3 regions of the Nonomuraea sp. IBHARD001 genome follow, and region 3 is predicted to be linked to each of the others. Evidence: riboswitches for the same ligand, from Rfam matches in the RefSeq annotation. Region 3 holds a riboswitch; each other region holds the start of a gene.

Evidence for each region. A riboswitch is a leader RNA that binds a small molecule or an ion and turns the genes downstream of it on or off. The one in region 3 is predicted to bind thiamine pyrophosphate.
Region 1: linked by a shared signal. The riboswitch ahead of thiO (glycine oxidase ThiO) and the one ahead of ACTWNK_RS02615 (purine-cytosine permease family protein) in region 3 are both predicted to bind thiamine pyrophosphate.
Region 2: linked by a shared signal. The riboswitch ahead of tenA (thiaminase II) and the one ahead of ACTWNK_RS02615 (purine-cytosine permease family protein) in region 3 are both predicted to bind thiamine pyrophosphate.

The regions. Positions count from the first base shown of each region.
Region 1 covers NZ_JBWBBW010000002.1:2,705,363-2,711,585, reverse strand. Annotated here, with positions in the region: gene ACTWNK_RS14585 (polyprenyl synthetase family protein) at 1-777, shown strand, start outside; gene thiE (thiamine phosphate synthase) at 838-1,506, opposite strand; gene ACTWNK_RS14575 (Rv2175c family DNA-binding protein) at 1,484-1,858, opposite strand; gene ACTWNK_RS14570 (NAD(P)/FAD-dependent oxidoreductase) at 1,889-3,055, opposite strand; TPP riboswitch at 3,158-3,276, shown strand; gene thiO (glycine oxidase ThiO) at 3,274-4,425, shown strand; gene thiS (sulfur carrier protein ThiS) at 4,422-4,622, shown strand; gene ACTWNK_RS14555 (thiazole synthase) at 4,615-5,370, shown strand; gene pknB (Stk1 family PASTA domain-containing Ser/Thr kinase) at 5,473-6,223, shown strand, end outside.
Region 2 covers NZ_JBWBBW010000002.1:5,724,582-5,730,804, forward strand. Annotated here, with positions in the region: gene pgm (phosphoglucomutase (alpha-D-glucose-1,6-bisphosphate-dependent)) at 1-1,458, shown strand, start outside; gene ACTWNK_RS28150 (DUF2786 domain-containing protein) at 1,566-2,273, opposite strand; gene ACTWNK_RS28155 (VOC family protein) at 2,310-3,011, shown strand; TPP riboswitch at 3,038-3,136, shown strand; gene tenA (thiaminase II) at 3,124-3,807, shown strand; gene ACTWNK_RS28165 (DUF2277 domain-containing protein) at 3,853-4,080, shown strand; gene ACTWNK_RS28170 (hypothetical protein) at 4,272-5,513, opposite strand; gene ACTWNK_RS28175 (STAS domain-containing protein) at 5,666-6,010, opposite strand; gene ACTWNK_RS28180 (DUF6069 family protein) at 6,102-6,223, opposite strand, start outside.
Region 3 covers NZ_JBWBBW010000002.1:107,845-114,067, reverse strand. Annotated here, with positions in the region: gene ACTWNK_RS02625 (PAS domain S-box protein) at 1-458, opposite strand, end outside; gene ACTWNK_RS02620 (methylated-DNA--[protein]-cysteine S-methyltransferase) at 551-1,123, shown strand; gene ACTWNK_RS02615 (purine-cytosine permease family protein) at 1,191-2,537, opposite strand; TPP riboswitch at 2,528-2,640, opposite strand; gene ACTWNK_RS02610 (aminotransferase-like domain-containing protein) at 2,729-3,931, shown strand; gene ACTWNK_RS02605 (rhodanese-like domain-containing protein) at 3,909-4,241, shown strand; gene ACTWNK_RS02600 (Fpg/Nei family DNA glycosylase) at 4,246-5,121, opposite strand; gene ACTWNK_RS02595 (DM13 domain-containing protein) at 5,173-5,688, opposite strand; gene ACTWNK_RS02590 (GOLPH3/VPS74 family protein) at 5,756-6,223, shown strand, end outside.

The sequences.
Region 1 (6,223 bases), 2.6 Mb from region 3:
CTGCGCAGGGGCATGCCGTCGGCGCACCGGCGTTTCCAGGCCCAGCACGAGAAGGCCGCCTGGCAGGGCTCGGCCGAGCAGTTCGGCGAGGGCGCGGCGATCCTGCTGGGCAACCTGCTGCTGCTGTGGTCGGGCGAGATGTGGCGCACGAGCGGCATGCCCGCCCACGCGCTCGCCGCCGCCCAGCCGATGCACGACCACATGCGCACCGAGCTGATGTGCGGGCAGTACCTCGACCTGCTGGAGCAGGCGCACGGCGAGAACACGTTCGACTCGGCCCTGCGCGTCGCCCTCTACAAGAGCGGCAAGTACTCCGTCGAGCAGCCCCTGCGCCTGGGCCTCACGCTGGGCACGGCCGCGACGCCGGAGTGGGTCGACCGGCTCTGCGTCGACTACGGCAGGAAGGTGGGCATCGCCTTCCAGCTGCGCGACGACGTGCTGGGCGTGTTCGGCGACCCGGCCGAGACCGGCAAGCCCGCGGGCGACGACCTGCGCGAGGGCAAGCGGACGATGCTCATCGCCCGCACGCTGGCGGCGGCCACGCCCGCGGAGGCGGCGACCGTGCGCGCCCTGCTCGGCGACCCGGCGCTCGACCCGGCCGGTGTGGCCGCGCTTCGCGAGATCATCGAGGGCACGGGCGCGCTGCTGGCCTGCGAGGAGCTCATCGGGACCTACCTGGAGGACGCGCTGCACGCCCTCGACGAGGCTCCCGTCGCCGCAGGCGCCAGGGCGGCCCTGGTCGAGCTGGCGGTCGCGGCGACCTCACGCAAGTCCTGAGGCCCACCGGCGGCGACCTCCCGCAAGCCCTGACGCACCCGGGGAGAAACGCCGCAGCGTCTACGAGGCCAGTCGCTTGGCGAACTCGGCGGCGGCTGCCCCCGGGTCCTCGGCCTCGGTGATCGCCCGGACGACGACGACCCTGCTCACCCCTGCGGCCAGCACCTCGTCCAGGTTGGCGAGGTCGATGCCGCCGATCCCGAACCAGGGCCGCCCGCCCGCCAGCCCCGCCGCATGCCTGAGCAGCGGGAAGCCGGGAGCGTGCCGTCCTGGTTTGGTGGGAGTCGGCCAGATGGGGCCGCAGCAGTAGTAGTCGACGCCCTCCTGCACGGCCGCCGCCGAGGCCTCGGCGGCGGAATGCGTGGAGCGGCCGATGATCACTTCTTCGCCCAGGATCTCCCGCGCCACGGCCACGGGCAGGTCGTCCTGTCCGAGGTGCAGCACGTCGGGCCTGGCCGCATGGGCGACGTCGGCCCGGTCGTTGACCGCCAGCAGGGCGCCGTGCCGGTCGCAGGCGTCACGGAAGACCTCGAGCAGCGCGAGCTCCTCACGCGCCTCCAGCCCCTTCTCGCGCAACTGGACGATGTCGACGCCGCCCGAGAGCACGGCGTCGAGGAAATCGGCCAGGTCGCCACGCGAGCGGCGGCCGTCGGTGCAGAGGTAGAGCCTGGCATCGGCCAGACGGGTCGCGCGGTCGGCCGAAGGGTCAGAAGCCGAGGACCTGGGCACGTCGCTTGACCTCGGTATGGCGACCCGCCTTGATCGCGTCGATGGGCGCACCCGGGAGCGACTCGTCAGGGGTGAACAGCCACCGAAGCGACTCCGCCTCGTTGAACCCCTGGTCGAGCAGCACGGTGAGGGTGCCTGGCAGGCCCTTGACCACGTCGTCGCCGTCGAGGAAGACCGCGGGAACCTGGGGTCCGCCGCCTCCTCTTCGCACGCCGATCAGCTTGTGGTCCTTGAGCAGTTGTTTGGCCCTGCCGATGGTCAGGCCCATGCGCCGGGCCACTTCGGGGAGCGGGAGCCACTCGCCAACGAGTTCGTCGGTCTCCCGGTCGATCTCTGCAACAGAAAGCGTCACGAATCCACCACTACCACATCGCGTCCTTGCTCAAACAACACAGTCACGTACGGCTACCGCCGGATCGGCCAGCTTGGCGACGTCGAGGCGCTGCCCGCCCTCGATGATCCGCCGTCCCTGGACCAGATCGCGAGGACGGTCCACGGTGAGGATCGCGGCGAGCGTGTCGTCGCCGGTCAGCCAGCAGATCGCCCACTTTCCTCCCGCCGTGGGGTCTCCACGGTGCAGTAACCGGGCTCCGGCGTGGTGGCCAGCGTACTGGACCATGTGGCCGAACTGCTCCGACCAGAAGTAAGGCACCGGATCGTAGACAGCGACGTCGCCGAGCAGGGTGGCCGCCGCGACGTCGGGCGCGCCGAGCGCGGTGTCCCAGTGCTCGACCCGCAGCCGGGCCTGGAACCGGCGCGACCACCACGCGGCGCAATCGCCGACGGCCACCACGTTCGGCAGCGAGGTGCACAGGTGCTCGTCGGTGACGACGCCGTTGTGCAGGTCGATGTCGGACCCGGCCAGCCAGTCGACGGAGGGACGCACGCCGATGCCGCTGACCACGACGTCGGAGGAGATCTTGTCGTCGTCGGTGAGGGTGACACCGCCGGGGTCGACCGAGCCGACCATGGCCGAAAGGCGCAGGTCGATGCCTTCGTACCAGGGCACGAACAGGGCGCCGACCTCGGGGGCGAGCGCGTGGGCCAGCGGGGCGGGCGCGGCCTCGACGACCGTGACCTCGCATCCGGCCCGGTGGGCGGCGGTGGTGACCTCGGCGCCGATCCAGCCGGCCCCGATGACGGTGACCTTGGCGCCGGGCGTCAGGCGCGCCCTGAGCTCCAGGGCGTCGTCGATCGTGCGCAGGACGTACTGGCGGCCTTCGCCGCGCAGCCTGATGGGCTCGGCGCCGGTGGCGATGACCAGGCCGTCGTAGGGTAGTTCGCCCTCGGTGGTCTCCACGACGCCTTCGCGCAGGCCCTTGGCCGCCACGCCCGACCTGAAGTCGACCTCGAGGGCGTCGAGGTCGGAGTCGACGTAGGTGGAGTCGCTCTCGCCCAGCAGGACGGCCTTGGACAAGGGTGGCCGGTCGTATGGCCGGTGCGGCTCCTCGCCGACCAGCGTGACCCTTCCGCCGTAGCCGCGAGCCCTCAGCGCCTCGACGCTTCGCACCCCTGCCAGTCCCGCTCCTACCACCACGACGTGATCCACGCTCTTGACCTTAGGTTGCCCGCGGGGGACAACGCCAATGGCGATTTCGTAAAGAAGGGGCGAATTCGCGCCTTCATCGCGACGCCGTACCCTGGTGGAGGTAGCAAGACGCGCGGGAGCCCGGCCATTTCACACCGGGCTGAGAGGAAGGCTCGGTGGCCTTCGACCGCAATGAACCTGATCCGGGTCATGCCGGCGAAGGGAGCGGAGTTCCCCTGATGAGCGAGCGGACACCAGGCGGCGGCACGGTCGTGGCCGGCGGCGGTGTCGTCGGGCTGAGCATCGCCTGGCGGCTGGCGTGCGAGGGGCGCGACGTCACGGTCGTGGACCCCGCGCCGGGCTCGGGCGCCTCGCACGCCGCCGCCGGCATGCTGGCGCCGGTGAGCGAGGTCACCTACACCGAGCAGCCGCTGCTGCGCCTGGGGCTGGCCGCGCTCGACGCCTGGCCCGGCTTCGCCGCCGAGCTCGCGGCCGACAGCGGGCACGACCTCGACTACCGCACCGACGGGACGCTCGACGTGGCGTTCGCGGCCGACGACCTGACCGCGCTCGACGAGCTCGCCGCGTTCATGGCGGTGCTCGGCCTTCCGGTCTCGCGCCTTTCGGGCCGCGAGTGCCGCCGCCTGGAGCCCATGCTGGCCCCTGCGGTGCGCGGCGGCCTGCTGGCCGAGGGCGACGCGTGGGTCGACCCGCGCCGGGTGAGCGCCGCCCTCCTGGCCGCCCTGCGCGCCCGCCGCGTCCCGCTGCTGCCCGCCCGGGTGCGCGAGCTGCTGCGCGAGGGCGACCGGGTGACAGGGGTACGGCTGGCCGACGGCCGCGACGTGCGCGCCGAGGAGGTGGTCCTGGCCGCGGGCGCCTGGAGCGCCGAGCTGGCCGGACTGCCGGTGCGCCCGGTGAAGGGCCAGATCCTGCGCCTGGGCTCCCCCGCGCCGCTGCTGAGCAGATGTGTGCGCGGCACGGTACACGGCTCCTCGGTCTATCTCGTCCCGAGGAGCGACGGCGAGCTGGTCGTGGGCGCGACGCAGGAGGAGCTCGGCTTCGACACCAGGGTGACGGCCGGAGGCCTGTACGAACTGCTGCGCGACGCCCGCGAGCTGGTGCCTGGCGTCACCGAGCTGGAGCTGCGCGACGCGGTCGCGGGGCTGCGGCCCGGCACGCCGGACAACCTGCCGCTGATCGGCCCGAGCGGCCAGGCCGGTCTCACCCTGGCCACCGGCCACCACCGCGGCGGCGTGCTGCTGGCCCCGCTCACCGCCGAGCTCGTACGGGGACCGGGGCACGAGCTGGCCGCGCACTGCTCCCCCGGACGCTTCGCGGGCGACTCCCCCACCCGCACCGACCATGTGACAGCGGAAAAAGGCAACGGATGAACGTGACGATCAACGGCGACCCGCACGAGGTCGCCGACGGCACGACGGTCGCCCAGGCCGTGCGCAGGCTCACCCCTGCCACCACGGGCGTCGCGGTGGCCGTCAACGACGAGGTGGTCAGCAGGAGCTCGTGGGAGTCCACGACGCTCGCCGACAGCGACAAGGTCGAGGTGCTCACGGCGGTGCAGGGTGGATGAGCTGATCATCGCGGGCGAGAAGTTCGGCTCCAGGCTGATCATGGGTACCGGCGGCGCCCCCTCGCTGGAGGTGCTCGACCAGGCGCTCGTCGCCTCGGGCACCGAGCTGACCACGGTCGCCATGCGCAGGCTCGACCCGTCGGCCAGGGGCTCGGTGCTCGACGTGCTGAGCGCCAGGGGCATCAAGGTGCTGCCCAACACAGCGGGCTGCTTCACCGCCGGCGAGGCCGTGCTGACGGCGAGGCTGGCCCGTGAGGCGCTGGGCACGGCCTGGGTCAAGCTGGAGGTCATCGCCGACGAGCGCACGCTGCTGCCCGACCCGATCGAGACGTTCGACGCGGCCGAGCGGCTGGTCGCCGACGGCTTCGTCGTCCTGCCGTACATCGGGGACGACCCGGCGCTGGCCCGACGCCTGGAGCAGGCGGGATGCGCGGCCGTGATGCCGCTCGGCGCGCCGATCGGCTCGGGGCTCGGCATCCGCAATCCGCACAACATCGAGCTCATCGTCGAGGCGGCGGGCGTGCCCGTGATCCTCGACGCGGGCATCGGCACGGCGAGCGACGCGGCCCTGGCCATGGAGCTCGGCTGCGACGCCGTCCTGCTGGCCACGGCCGTCACCAGGGCGCAGCGGCCGGAGGCGATGGCCGAGGCGATGCGCCTGGCCGTGGTGTCGGGGAGGCTGGCGCGGCAGGCGGGACGCATCCCACGCAGGCGTTACGCCGAGGCGTCCTCGCCGCTGGGCCGCTGAGCATGCCGTTCGCGCTGGTGGGGGCCGGTGTGTGGAACGGCTCGGCATCGGTTTGGGATGCTCAGGCTATGCCGGTGGCAAAACGCCCGTAAACTCAGCCAGGTGGACACGACCATTGCGGACCCCCTCGTCGGGCGGCTTCTCGACGGGCGCTATCGCATCGAGTCCCGGATCGCCCGGGGCGGCATGGCCACGGTCTACCTGGCTCTGGACGTCAGGCTCGATCGCACGGTCGCGCTCAAGGTGATGCACCGTTCGCTGGCCGAGGACCCCTCCTTCGTGCAGAGGTTCATCGGCGAGGCGAAGTCGGTGGCGTCCCTGTCGCACCCCAATGTGGTGCACGTCTTCGACCAGGGCACCGATGGCGACATCGTGTACCTGTCGATGGAGTACGTTCCGGGCAAGACCCTGCGTGAGCTGCTGCAGCAGCGGGGCAGGCTGCCGGCCCGCGAGGCGCTGGAGATCATGATCCCGGTGCTCGCCGCGCTCGGCGCCGCGCACCAGCAGGGCATGGTGCACCGCGACATGAAGCCGGAGAACGTCCTGCTGACCGACGACGGCCGGGTCAAGGTCGTCGACTTCGGCCTGGCCCGTGCGATCGAGGCGAGCAACCAGACGCGCACGGGCGTGATGATCGGCACGATCGGCTACATGTCGCCCGAGCAGGTGACGACCGGCGGCGCCGATGTGCGCAGCGACGTCTACGCCGCGGGCATCATGCTGTTCGAGCTGGTCACCGGCCAGCAGCCCTACCACGGCGAGACGCCGATGTCGGTGGCCTACCGGCACGTGCACGACACGGTGGCGCCGCCTTCCTCGCTGGTGCCCGAGACGCCGCACCTCATCGACTCGC
Region 2 (6,223 bases), 5.6 Mb from region 3:
GACACCGCGTTCAACGAGGACCACATCGTCGCCACCAGCCAGGCGATCGTCGAATACCGCACGGCCCAGGGCATCACCGGGCCGCTGTTCCTCGGCGCCGACACCCACGCCCTGTCCGAGCCCGCCCGCGTCTCCGCACTGGAGGTCTTCGCGGCCAACGGCGTCAGGGTGCTGGTCGACTCGCGCGACGGGTACACACCGACGCCGTCGGTCTCGCACGCCATCCTCACCCACCCCGGCTCCGACGGCGTCGTCGTCACGCCCTCGCACAACCCGCCGCGTGACGGCGGATTCAAGTACAACCCGCCCAACGGCGGGCCCGCCGACACCGACGCCACCTCCTGGATCCAGGACCGGGCCAACGAACTCATCGCCGACGGGCTCAAGGGCGTGCGCCGGGTGGCCTACCGGGCCTCGCTCGGCGAGCCGTACGACTTCCTCGGCTCCTATGTCGACGACCTGCCCTCGGTGCTCGACATCGACGCGATCAGGGCGGCCGGGGTACGCATCGGCGCCGACCCGCTCGGCGGCGCCAGCGTCGCCTACTGGGGGGAGATCGCCGAACGGCACCGCCTCGACCTCACCGTGGTCAACCCGCTGGTCGACCCCACCTGGCGGTTCATGACGCTCGACTGGGACGGCAAGATCCGCATGGACTGCTCGTCGCCGTACGCCATGGCCTCGCTCATCGAGCGGCGCGACCGCTACGACGTCTCGACCGGCAACGACGCCGACGCCGACAGGCACGGCATCGTCACACCCGACGGCGGGCTGCTCAATCCCAACCACTACCTGGCCGTCGCCATCTCCTACCTGTACGCCCATCGGCCCGGCTGGCCGCAGGGGGCCGGGATCGGCAAGACGCTGGTCAGCAGCAGCATGATCGACAAGGTCGCCGAAGGGCTCGGGCGGCGGCTGGTCGAGGTGCCGGTCGGGTTCAAGTGGTTCGTCTCCGGGCTGCTCGACGGGTCGCTGGCCTTCGGCGGCGAGGAGAGCGCCGGGGCCTCCTTCCTGCGCCGCGACGGCTCGCCCTGGTCCACCGACAAGGACGGCCTCATCCTCGCGCTGCTCGCCGCCGAGATCATCGCCGTCACCGGCCGCACCCCCAGCGAGCACTACACGGACCTGACCGCCAGGTACGGCGAGCCCGCGTACGCCCGGGTCGACGCGCCCGCCACCCGCGAGCAGAAGGCCGTCCTGGCCAGGCTGTCGGCCTCGCAGGTCACGGCGTCCACACTGGCGGGGGCGCCCATCACGTCGATCCTGACCGAGGCGCCGGGCAACGGGGCGGCGCTGGGCGGTGTCAAGGTCGCCACGGCGGACGCCTGGTTCGCGGCGCGGCCTTCGGGGACCGAGGACGTGTACAAGATCTACGCCGAGTCGTTCAAGGGGCCGGAGCACCTGGCCGAGGTCCAGCAGGAGGCCAGGGCGGTGGTGTCGGCGGCCCTGGAGAGCTGAGCGCTTTCCGGAAGGCTCAGCCTCGGGTGAGTGCTTTCCCGGAAGGCTCAGCCTCGGGTGAGTGCTTTCCCGGAAGGCTCAGCCTCGGGTGAGTGCTTTCGGAAGGCTCAGCCTCGGGTGAGGGGGGAGGCGGGTGGGGTGGGGACGCCGGGGCGGCCGAGGTCGGCCCGGCGGCCCGCTCTGACGCCCTCGCCGTAGCCGGTGCCGCTCGTCCTCGGGACGCTGGTGCGGATGCGCGGGTAGTGCTCGGCGACCGCGCGTTCCACCTCGGCGTGCCGGTCGGCCAGCACCAGTTCGGCGCCAGGCGCGCCCGCCTCGGCCTCCTGCTCGGCATGCGCCTCGGCCTCGCTCAGCAGGCGGTGCACCTCGTCGGAGAAGCCCAGCAGCCACGAACGCCGATAGGCCCTCGGGCTCTCGCCTTCGGGCACGCCCGCCTTCGCCAGGCCGGTGGCCATCTGCAGCAGCAGCGACGTGGCCAGCACCTCGGCACGCTCCAGGTCGGAGGCGAACCCGAACACGTGCACGCGCTGCCCCTCCGCGCCCTTGCCGATCAGCAGCGGCCGGCACCGCGAAGCCTGGGCCACCAGGTAGATCAGCCTGGCCTTCTCCCTGGCCCAAGGGTCGCCGACGGCCACCACCCTGTTGGCCGGGCCGCCCCTGCCGCGTCCGCGCAGCATCGCCTGCTCGATGCCGTGCTTGCTCATCAGCGCCGTGGCCGCGCCCATGAACGCGGCGCGCTCGTGCTCGTTGTCGGTGCCCTCGGCCTTGGCCAGGAGCTTGCGTACCCGGTCGAGTGTGCGGCTGTCGATCGCCATCGGGCCCAGGTTAGGATAAAAGAAAGGGGATCCGCGATGCCGCGCCGCACCTCACGCCCGCCGGGCGCACCGTGCTGGATCGAGCTGCACACCTCAGACCCGCACTCCGCCCTCCCGTTCTACGGCGAGCTCTTCGGCTGGACGTTCACCGCCGAGCACGACGCCCGCGTGACGGCCGCACTCGACGGCGAGCCGGTGGCCGCGATCGTCGGCTCGTCCGGGCCGCCGCGCTGGATCACCTTCTTCGCCTCGGACGACCCCGCCGCCACCGCCGCGCTGGCCGTACGGCCGGGCGGGGTCCCGCTCGCGTCCCTCGTGGCCGACCCGGCGGGCGTGGTGCTGGGGCTGCGGCGGCCGGGCGCCTGGCTGACGCACGAGCACGGCGCCTACGTGTGGAGCGAGCTCATGACCGGGGAACGGGAGCGTGCGGCGGCGTACTACCGGCTCGTGCTCGGGCTCGGCACGACGACACTCGACCTCGGCGGATCGCCCTTCACCGCGTTCACGGCGGGCGGCGAGACGGTCGGCGGGCTCATCGCGCCGCCGTCGTCGCAGGTCGAACCGCGCTGGATCGTGTACTTCTCGGTCGCCGACACCGAGACGAGCACCGCCGTCGCCCGCTCGCTCGGCGCCACCGTCGCACACGGCCCCCTGCGCACGCCGGTCGGGCCGCTGGCCGCGCTGCGCGATCCGCAGGGGGCGGCGTTCAGCGTGTGGACGGTCGCGGGGCCCGGCTGAGCCCCGCGGGCACGCCTGCTACGGTGGCTCGCGACGCGGGGTGCTCCGGAACGGCCGGAGCTGAGATCACACCCGTCGAACCTGATCTAGTTCGGACTAGCGAAGGGACGTCATGTTCTGCGACGACGTCTGGGACCGCACGGCCCCACTGCTGCGAGCCATCCACCAGCACCCGTTCAACACCGCGCTCGGCGAAGGCACCCTCGACCGGGAGCGCTTCGCCTTCTACATCGTCCAGGACGCGCGCTACCTGGAGGCGTTCGCCAGGGCGCTGGCCACCGCCGCCGTGCGGGCGGGCGAGCCGGAGGAGGCGGCGTTCTGGGCGTCGAGCGCCCACGGGGCCATCGCCGCCGAGCGCACCCTGCACGAGGGGTACATCGAGGCCTACGGGCTCGGCGCCGCCGACCTCGACGGCATCCGCACCTCGCCCACCTGCCTCGGCTACTCCTCCTACCTGCAGGCCACCGCGCTCGCCGCGCCGTACCCCGTGCTGGTGGCGGCGCTGCTGCCGTGCTTCTGGGTCTACCAGGACGTCGGTACGGCGCTGCTGGAGCGCACCGGAGGCGCCGAAGGGCATCCGTACCGCGCCTGGATCGACACCTACGCCGACCCCGACTTCGCCAAGTCGGTCGAGCGGGCCAAGGAGATCGCCGATCGGCTGGCCGACTCGGCCGACGACGGGGTGCGTGCGGCGATGGCGGAGGCGTTCGTGCAGGCCACCGAGTACGAGTGGCTGTTCTGGGACAGCGCCTGGCGGCGTGAGGGCTGGCCGACCGAGCCGTACCTCGGCGGCTGAGGCGCTCACGGTGGAATGTCGGGGGCGGCGGGTAGGGTCCGAGGCATGTGCCGAAGCATCAAGACGCTGCGCGAGCCCTACACCCCTGAGGTGACGCACGACGACGTGCACGCCGCCGCGCTGCAGTACGTCCGCAAGATCTCCGGCTTCCGCGCCCCCTCGGCGCGCAACGCCGAATCCTTCGACCGCGCCGTCGCCGCCGTCGCCGCCGCCACCCAGGAACTCCTCGACACGCTGGAGGTCCGCCCCGCCCCACGCCAGCAGTCCGCCTGACGGCGAGGCGGCCTTTCGAGGGCGGGGCTTCGGGCTATGGCCCTGGCCATGGGCTTGCGACGCCTGTTGACCACGGGGTGCCTTCTCCGAGGCGCGTGTGCCTCGCCTCTGCGGCCCCGGGCCTCGGGCCGCCGGGCTGCGCGGCCTCGCGGCAGCCCGGCTGGACGCCCTCCCGAGGGCCCGAGAAGACCTCAGCGGTGGTCGGCGGAGGAGCCGTTGACGGTGAGGATGGGGTCGGAGGTGACGATGGCGGGGAAGGTGCCGGTGTCGACGATGCCGTGTTCGTTGTACGCGGCCTCGATCAGGGCGTGGGCGCGTGGCTCCAGCTTCCACAGGGCGCGGTACTCGCGGGCGGTGATGAGCGAGATGCCCGCCTCACGTGCGATGTCGGCCGCCCTCGGCACGAACTTCACATCGATCTGGTGATCCCAGTACTCCCTGGCCTTGCGCATCAGCGCCGCACGCTGTGCGGTGTCGACGACCGGCGCGAAGGACTCGACGACCTCGAACTCCTCCTCCTCGCCCTCGTCGAAGGCGACCGACCGCGACAGGGCGGGACGCCTCGACTCCTCGGGCGCCCACGGCACCGGCGGGGTGAGGTCGATGAGGTTGCTCGTGTTGTACAGCGCGCCGATCTGGGCCAGCAGCGCCTCCTGGCGTGCCTGGTCGACCGCCAGTCCGGCGTGCTCGACCGCCTGGTCCATGGCCTGGTCCAGCTTGAGCAGCGCGGCCCGCATCTTGCGGTCGGAGGCGCCGCCGTCGCGCAGGGCGCGCGCACGCTTGGCGGCGAGCGCCACCCTGGTCAGGCGCCGGTGCGCGTCGACCTCGCTGGCGGTGCGGTCACTGACCTCCGCCAGGCCGACGCGGACGAGGACACGCTCGGGCGTGAGCCGCCAGTTGATGCGGTGGCGACCGGTGATGCGGTGCCGTTCGATGGCCATGCCGCGCTCCCAGAGCCAGGCGGCGACCAGCGGGGCGGCGAGGCGGAAGATGGCCTCGGCCAGGCTACGGGCGTCCATACTGGACAGCACGGCGGTCAGGCAGGTCAGCGCCCATACCGCGATGCCGTCGATGCCGGCCGAGTAGTTCTCGCGCATGTTGCGCCTGGCCCGCACCGCCGAGGTGATGATCGCGACCTCGATGAAGGCGAACAGCAGCAGGCGCAGCGGGCCGTCGAGCCCGAGCACGTCGCCCGAGAAGCGCCACATGCCTTGGGCGGACACACCGGTGGCGATGGAGGCGGCCACGATGGTGAGGACGTCCTCGATGGGGCGCGGGGTGACATAGGTCTGCCACAGCCGAGCGCCCACCTTGAGCCCCGACCGCAGGAAGAACACGGCGACGCCCAGCAGGGCGAGGCCGACGACGCAGATGATCACCGAAAAAACCGGGCGTTCGGCCGCGAAAGTCGTGATGTTATCGATGGGGGGCATCCGTCACTGTCCGTCAGTCTCGATATCCGACAGTACCTCCACGCGATCATTCCAGACTGTTGCCCTTGTTGTGCACGAAACACGCGTTCACGCGTGGGGCTCCAGCGTCACGGGAGGCGTCGTACGCCCCTCCTGGCGGGCGCTGCCGCAGCTCAGACGGCCGCTCCGGCGTCGATGGAACGCCAGGCGTCGGCCAGGGTCGGATAGATGTCAAAAGCCTTGTCGGCTCCCGTCACGCTGAACACCTTCGCCCTCAACCCCCGCAAGCCGGACAGCGTCACCCTGGCTCCCCGATCCCACGCCCGGCTCCTGAGGTCGAGCAGGAGCCGTACGCCCTCGGAGCCGAGGAAGCCCACCTGCTCCATGTCCACCACCATGTGCCGCGTGCCGGGCGTCAGCAGCGGGATGAAGGCCAGGCGCAGCACAGGTTCGGAGGCGATGTCGATATCTCCTCTGACATGGGCGACAACCCGGTCTTCATACCGCCAGACGTCCACTGCTGCATTGTTCGTGTATTCGGCCACCTGAGCATGAAATCAGGACATTTGCTGGAAATACTCAACGCTTACTCCACATTCGGGTAAACCCTTACGCCCCTTGGTAAGGGTCACGCCGCACCGAGACCGCGGCGACCGAGCCGAGCAGCGAGATGACGGCCACGCCGACCACCAGATTGATGCCCGCCGTGGCCAGCGCGGACGGCATCCACC
Region 3 (6,223 bases):
TCGGCGTTGATGTCGCCGACCACGTCGGTGAGCCTGCGCACGAGCCTGGCCCGGCGCGCGCCGCGGTCCTTGGCGGTCTGGTCGTCCTTGGTGAGGTGGTAGACGCTGATGAACCCGGTCACCGACACGCCCTGCACCAGCGCACTGGTGTCGGCGCGCACGTCGAGCAGCGTGCCGTCACGGCGGAAGCGCTTGGTGCGCAGGGTGACCAGGCCACCGGTGCGCACGCGCTCCAGCACGGCGTTGTGCTCGGCGGTCAGCTCGCTGGGCACGATCGGCGCCCTGCGCCCGACCATCTCGGCGGCGCTCCACCCGAACAGGCGCTCGGCCGCGCGGTTCCACACCAGGACGGTCTGGTCGCGGTCGAGGACGACGACGGCATTGGGGGAACTCGCCAGGACGGCATCGGCGATGCCGTCGTCGGCGAGGGCGTCACTGCCGGCCCTGTCGTCACCCACGTCTCCATAGTGCCTGTGGCGTGGCAGGTACGGGGGGCGATCCGTCCGATACGCTGCAGGCATAGGCTCCTGTACGCGAAAAGGGTGAGGTTATGTCGGCTGGCGACCTCGATGCCCTGCTGCGGGTTACCTCTCCGACATATCGGGGCGAGGGGCCGCCGGATATTGCGTTCGGCACCGCCGAAAGTCCCATCGGCGCCCTCGTTCTGGCCGTCACCGCGCGGGGTGTGGTCGCGTGCAGCTTCGAGGACGAGCACACCGTGTTCGAGCGCGTCTCGGCCAGGGTCGGTCGCTCGATCGGGCCAGACGCGCGCAGGCTCGACCCGGTACGCCGTGAGCTCGACGCCTACTTCGAGGGCCGTCTGCGTGCCTTCACCACGCCGGTCGACCTGCAGCTCGCCACGCCGTTCGCGCGTACCGTGCTGCAGATGACCTCGGCCGTGCCCTACGGCGGCACCACCACCTACGCCGATCTGGCCGAGCGCATCGGCAGACCGCAGGCCCTGCGCGCCGTCGGCAACGCGGTCGGCGCCAATCCCGTGTGCGTGATCGTCGCCTGTCACCGGGTCGTCCAGCGCGACGGCGCGCTCGGCGGTTACGCGGGCGGCCCCGTGGCCAAGCAGAGCCTGCTCCGCCTCGAAGGCGCCAACCTGCCCACCCGCTGACCTCTCGTACGGCAGGCGCGCGCCCCCCAAAGCCACGCGCCTGCCGTACAAGTACAAGCGGCGGGCCTCACCTGCGGCGGGCGAGGCCCCCGACGGCCAGGGTGACCAGGGCGGAGACCACGAACGCGCCGAGCGCCGCACTCATCCACGGAGCGGGCGTGAAGCCGATCGCCGAGCGCGCGCCCTTCCAGATCGCGGCCCACCAGCCGATCTCGGACGGCGCGGCCAGCATCCACCACGTGACGAAGCCGAGCGCCCACGGCACCACCATGAGCCAGCGCGAGGGCGCGTCGTACGCGGTGTTCCACCGGACGCCCCCGCCCAGCAGGAAGTAGTCGACGACGAGCGCCCCGAGCATGGGCACGAACACCGCGCCGATGATCCCCAGGAACGCGCCGTAGGACTTCACGTCGACCACGAGCGCCACCAGCACCGTCACCACGCCGATCGCCACCGAGAACACCCGGCGGTCCACCTTCGGCATGAGGTTCTGCAGCGACATCGCGGTCGAGTACACGTTGGCGAACGACTGGTCGGTCTCACGCAGCACGAGGACGCCGAAGAAGAGCGCGCCCAGCGGAGCGGCAACGAACGGCGCGAACACCGCGGTCGCGTCGGCCGCGACGGCCGCGGGCCCGGCGATGGCCACCGCGTAGACCCCGAGTGCCAGACAGGCGACCTGCGCGATCGTGTACCCGCCGACCACTCCGGCGAACGCGCCCCTGCCGGTGCGCGAGTGCCTGGCGAAGTCGGCGGCGACCGGCACCCACGAGATCGACAGGGCGATCACCAGGTCGACGGCCGGGATGAAGGCCTCCCACGACCCGCCGGTCTGCGGCGGCGCCTGCCCGACGAAGACCACGGCGAACCACACGGTCGCGACGATCACCCCCGCCGTCACCACCCGCCTGATCAGCCTGATCGCCCCCAGCGGGTACAACGTGAGCGCCGTGGTCAGCACCCCCGCCAGCACCACCCACACCGCGTACGGCACCACGCCCGGGAAGATCGCCTGGGCGCCCATCGAGATCACCCAGAGCTCGAAGGCGCCCCAGCCGACCATCTGCACGACGTTGAGCACCGAGGGGACGGCCGAGAGCCTGGCCCCGAACAGCCCTCTGAGCAGCACCATCGCTGGCTGACCGGTCCGCGCGCCGATCACCGCGGCCAGGCCGACCATCGCGGTGCCGATCAGGCTGCCGACGACGGTCGCGGTGATCGCGGCTGGCACGGTGAGGCCGTTGCCCGAGCCCAGCGGGTCGATGAGGTACAACGCCATGGAGAAGCCGAGCAGGCTGACGCCGAGATTGGCCCAGAAGGCCCCCTGGTCGAGCGCGCCCAGCGTCTTGGGCGCCGCCTCGTCGAGGGTCAGCGGGGCTTCGGCATGCTTGAGATCATCGACGACAGGCGTCATCACGCGCTCCCTACGCCGGCATTACCCGGACAGGTTCATGCGGTCGGCGCCAGCGGTAGACGCCCTCTCAGCCTGGTTGCCCCAAGCTCCCGCGGGTTCTTTAATTTTCGCCCGAAGTATGTCATCTCGCGGCATTCTGACAAGACGCCGGGGTCAGAAAGTGCCCCAACTTTGGGCGGTACTGTGATCGTATGCCCGACCTTGCTCTTGCCTCCCGACTGGCCGGTGTGTCCAGCTCCATCGTGCGCGACCTGCTCGCCCTGACCGCACGGCCCGGTGTGATCTCGTTCGCCGGAGGCCTGCCCGCCCCTGAGTTCTTCGACACCGACGGGCTCAACGCCGCATACGACAGGGTGCTCACCGGTCCCGCGGCCCAGCGCGCGCTGCAGTACTCGCCGACCGAGGGCGACCCCGCCCTGCGGGCCCTCATCGCCGGGCGGCTGACCCGCAAGGGGCTGCGGACGGCGGCGTCGGAGGTGCTCGTGACGGCGGGGTCGCAGCAGGCGCTGAACCTGGTGGCCACCGCGCTGATCGACCCCGGCTCGGTCGTGCTGGTCGAGGAGCCCACCTACCTCGCCGCCCTGCAGTGCTTCCAGCTGGCCGGAGCCAGGGTGGTGCCGGTCAGGGGCGACGCGGACGGCATCGACCCCGAGGCGCTCGAAGAGGCGGTGCGCAGGGAGCGGCCCGCGCTGCTGTACCTGGTGCCGACGTTCGCCAACCCCACCGGAGGCACGCTCTCGCCCGCCCGCAGGGCCGCCGTCGCCGCGCTGGCCGCCGAGCACGACTTCTGGATCGTCGAGGACGACCCGTACGGCGAACTGCGCTTCTCCGGTGAGCCGCAGCCCCCTCTGGCCGCGCAGGCCGCATCGGCCGATCGGGTGATCTACCTCGGCAGCTTCTCCAAGGTGCTGGCGCCCGGGCTCAGGCTGGGCTGGGCGCGCGCCCCGCAGGGTGTGCTCGGCTCGCTCGTGCTGGTCAAGCAGGCCGCCGACCTGCACACCTCGACGATCAACCAGGCCGCTGCCGTGGAGTTCCTCGCGGCCAACGACCTCGACGCGCACCTGGAGCGCATCCGCACCGGCTACCGCGAGCGCCGCGACGCCATGCTGTCCGCACTGCCCGCCGCCACCCCGCCGGGCACCACGTGGAACACCCCGGACGGCGGCATGTTCGTCTGGGTACGGCTGCCGCACGGCCACGACACCGTCGACCTGCTGCCGAAGGCCCTCACGCGCGACGTCGCCTTCGTGCCGGGACCGGCCTTCTACATCGCCGAACCCGACGCCGCGACCCTCCGCCTCTCGTACACGACGTACACGCCCGCGGAGATCGGCGAAGGAATGCGGCGCCTCGGTGAGGTGATCTGGGAGAATGGATCGCATGACGGTTCCTGAGGTCTCAGCCCGCGACGTGCCGGAAGACGGTTTTCTGCTGGATGTCCGCGAGCCCGACGAGTGGCAGGCGGGCCACGCGCCCAAGGCAGTGCACATCCCGCTCGGCCGGCTCCAGGCCGAGGTCGACGGCGTGCCCGCCGACCAGCCCGTCTACGTGATCTGCAGGGCCGGAGGGCGTTCGGCCCAGGCCGCCGCGTGGCTCAACCACATCGGCCGCGACGCGATCAATGTCGAGGGCGGCATGCAGGCGTGGGCGTGGGCGCAGAAGCCCATGGTCAGCGAGGGCGGCCAGGACCCCTACGTCGCCTGAGCCGTCATTTGAGCAGCTTCGACATCCGGCGGTCGGCCAGGGGCTTGCCGCCGGTCTGACACGTCGGGCAGTACTGAAGCGAGGAGTCGGCGAACGACACCTCGCGGATCGTGTCGCCGCACACGTCGCAGGGCAGGCCCGCCCTGTTGTGCACGCGCAGGCCCGACTTCTTCTCGGTCTTGAGGTCCTTGGCCGCGACCCCCCTGGCCCGCTCGACGGCGTCGCGCAGGGTCGTCACCATGGCCTCGTACAGATCGGCGACCTGCTCGTCCGTCAGGCTTGCGGCGATCTTGAAGGGCGACATGCGGGCGGCGTGCAGCACCTCGTCCGAGTAGGCGTTGCCGATGCCCGCGATGATCTTCTGGTCGCGCAGCAGGCCCTTGATCTGGGTGCGGTTGCCGCCCACGATGGCCTTCAGCGTGTCGACGGTGAAGTCGGGAGCGAGCGGGTCCGGCCCGAGTGCCGCGATGCCCGGTATCTCGGCCGGGTTCTTCGTGACGTAGACCGCCAGGCGCTTCTGCGTGCCCGCCTCGGTCAGCTCGAACCCCGGCTCGCGCCCGTCGTCGCCCGACAGCCTGACGCGCACCGCGAGCGGCCCCTTGCCCGGACGCACCGGCTTGGCGCCTGACAGGTCCTCGCGCCAGCGCAGCCAGCCCGCGCGGGCCAGGTGCGTGACGAAGTGCAGGCCGTCGCAGTCGAGGTCGAGGAACTTGCCGTGCCGCGTCACCGACGTCACGGTCAGGCCCCCGAGCGCGGACACCGGAGGGTCGAACGTCTTCAACGCCTGGAAGGCCACGACATCGACCCCCAGGACCGTGTGGCCCACCGCCCGCTCACGCAGGAACTCGGCGAGCGACTCCACTTCCGGTAGTTCGGGCATGCCTCCACACTACGTCGCCCCAGGTTGTCCACAGCCTGTGGACAACCTGGCTCAGGCCGGCTTCAGCGTCGCAGCCCCGAACGACACGGCGAACCTCCGGCACCAGATCGTCACACTGCTCAGCGCGTCGAGATCGGCCGAGGCCGGGATCGCGTAGTTGGCGTCGCCCCTGTTGCCCTTCAGCGCGCCGAGCTCCACGTGCTCGCCGTCGTCGAAGGCGTGCCAGTCGTCGGTGACCGGCTGGTCGCTCAGCCATACCCGCAGGTCGGGACCGTCGGAGGTGTCGAGGTTCTCGATCCTCAGCACCCTGCCGCCGCCGGGCAGCTCCAGCACCCTCGCCCGGCCCTTCGTGGCGTGCTCGTGCGTGACGAACACACCGGCGGCCAGCGTCGTGGCGGCACGCGCCCGGCCCGGCTCCCGCTCCACGGCGGGCACGGTCGGCGCGGCCTCGTTCACCACGACGGTCGTGAACAGCCGCCACGGCTGGAACAGCGCCAGCCCCACCACCAGTCCCGCGGCCACCACGACCGAGACCACGCCTGCGACAGCTCGTCCGGTGATTCTCATACATCCCAGCAGAGCACGCCTTTCCCGCCCCGATCCTTACCGACCGCTTACGGCGTAGGGTCTGGGCATGAGTGTGACCATCGCCGAGGAAGTCCTGCTTCTGGCGCACAGCGAGGACGAGGGCAAACAGCTGATCGGCTCGACCGAACTCGACGCGGCGCTCGGCGGAGCGGTGCTGGCCGAGCTGGCGCTGGCGGGCCGGATCGAGCTGACCGAGAAGCGGGTCGTCACCACCGACCCCACGCCGCTGGGCGAGGCCGAGCTCGACGAGGCGCTGCGGCGCGTCACCGACGAGCGCAAGGAGCGCAAGCCCCAGTGGTGGGTGTACAAGCTGCACTCCAGCAAGCTGCGCAAGCGCCTGCTGACCGGGCTCGCCGACGCCGGGATCCTGTCGGAGACCAAGGGCAAGGTGCTCGGCGTCTTCCCGACCACCCGCTGGCCCGAGGCCGACCCCAGCGTCGAGGCCGAGATCAGGCACCGCGTGGCCGACGTGCTCGGCGGCGCCGAACCCGACGAGCGCACCGCGGTGCTCATC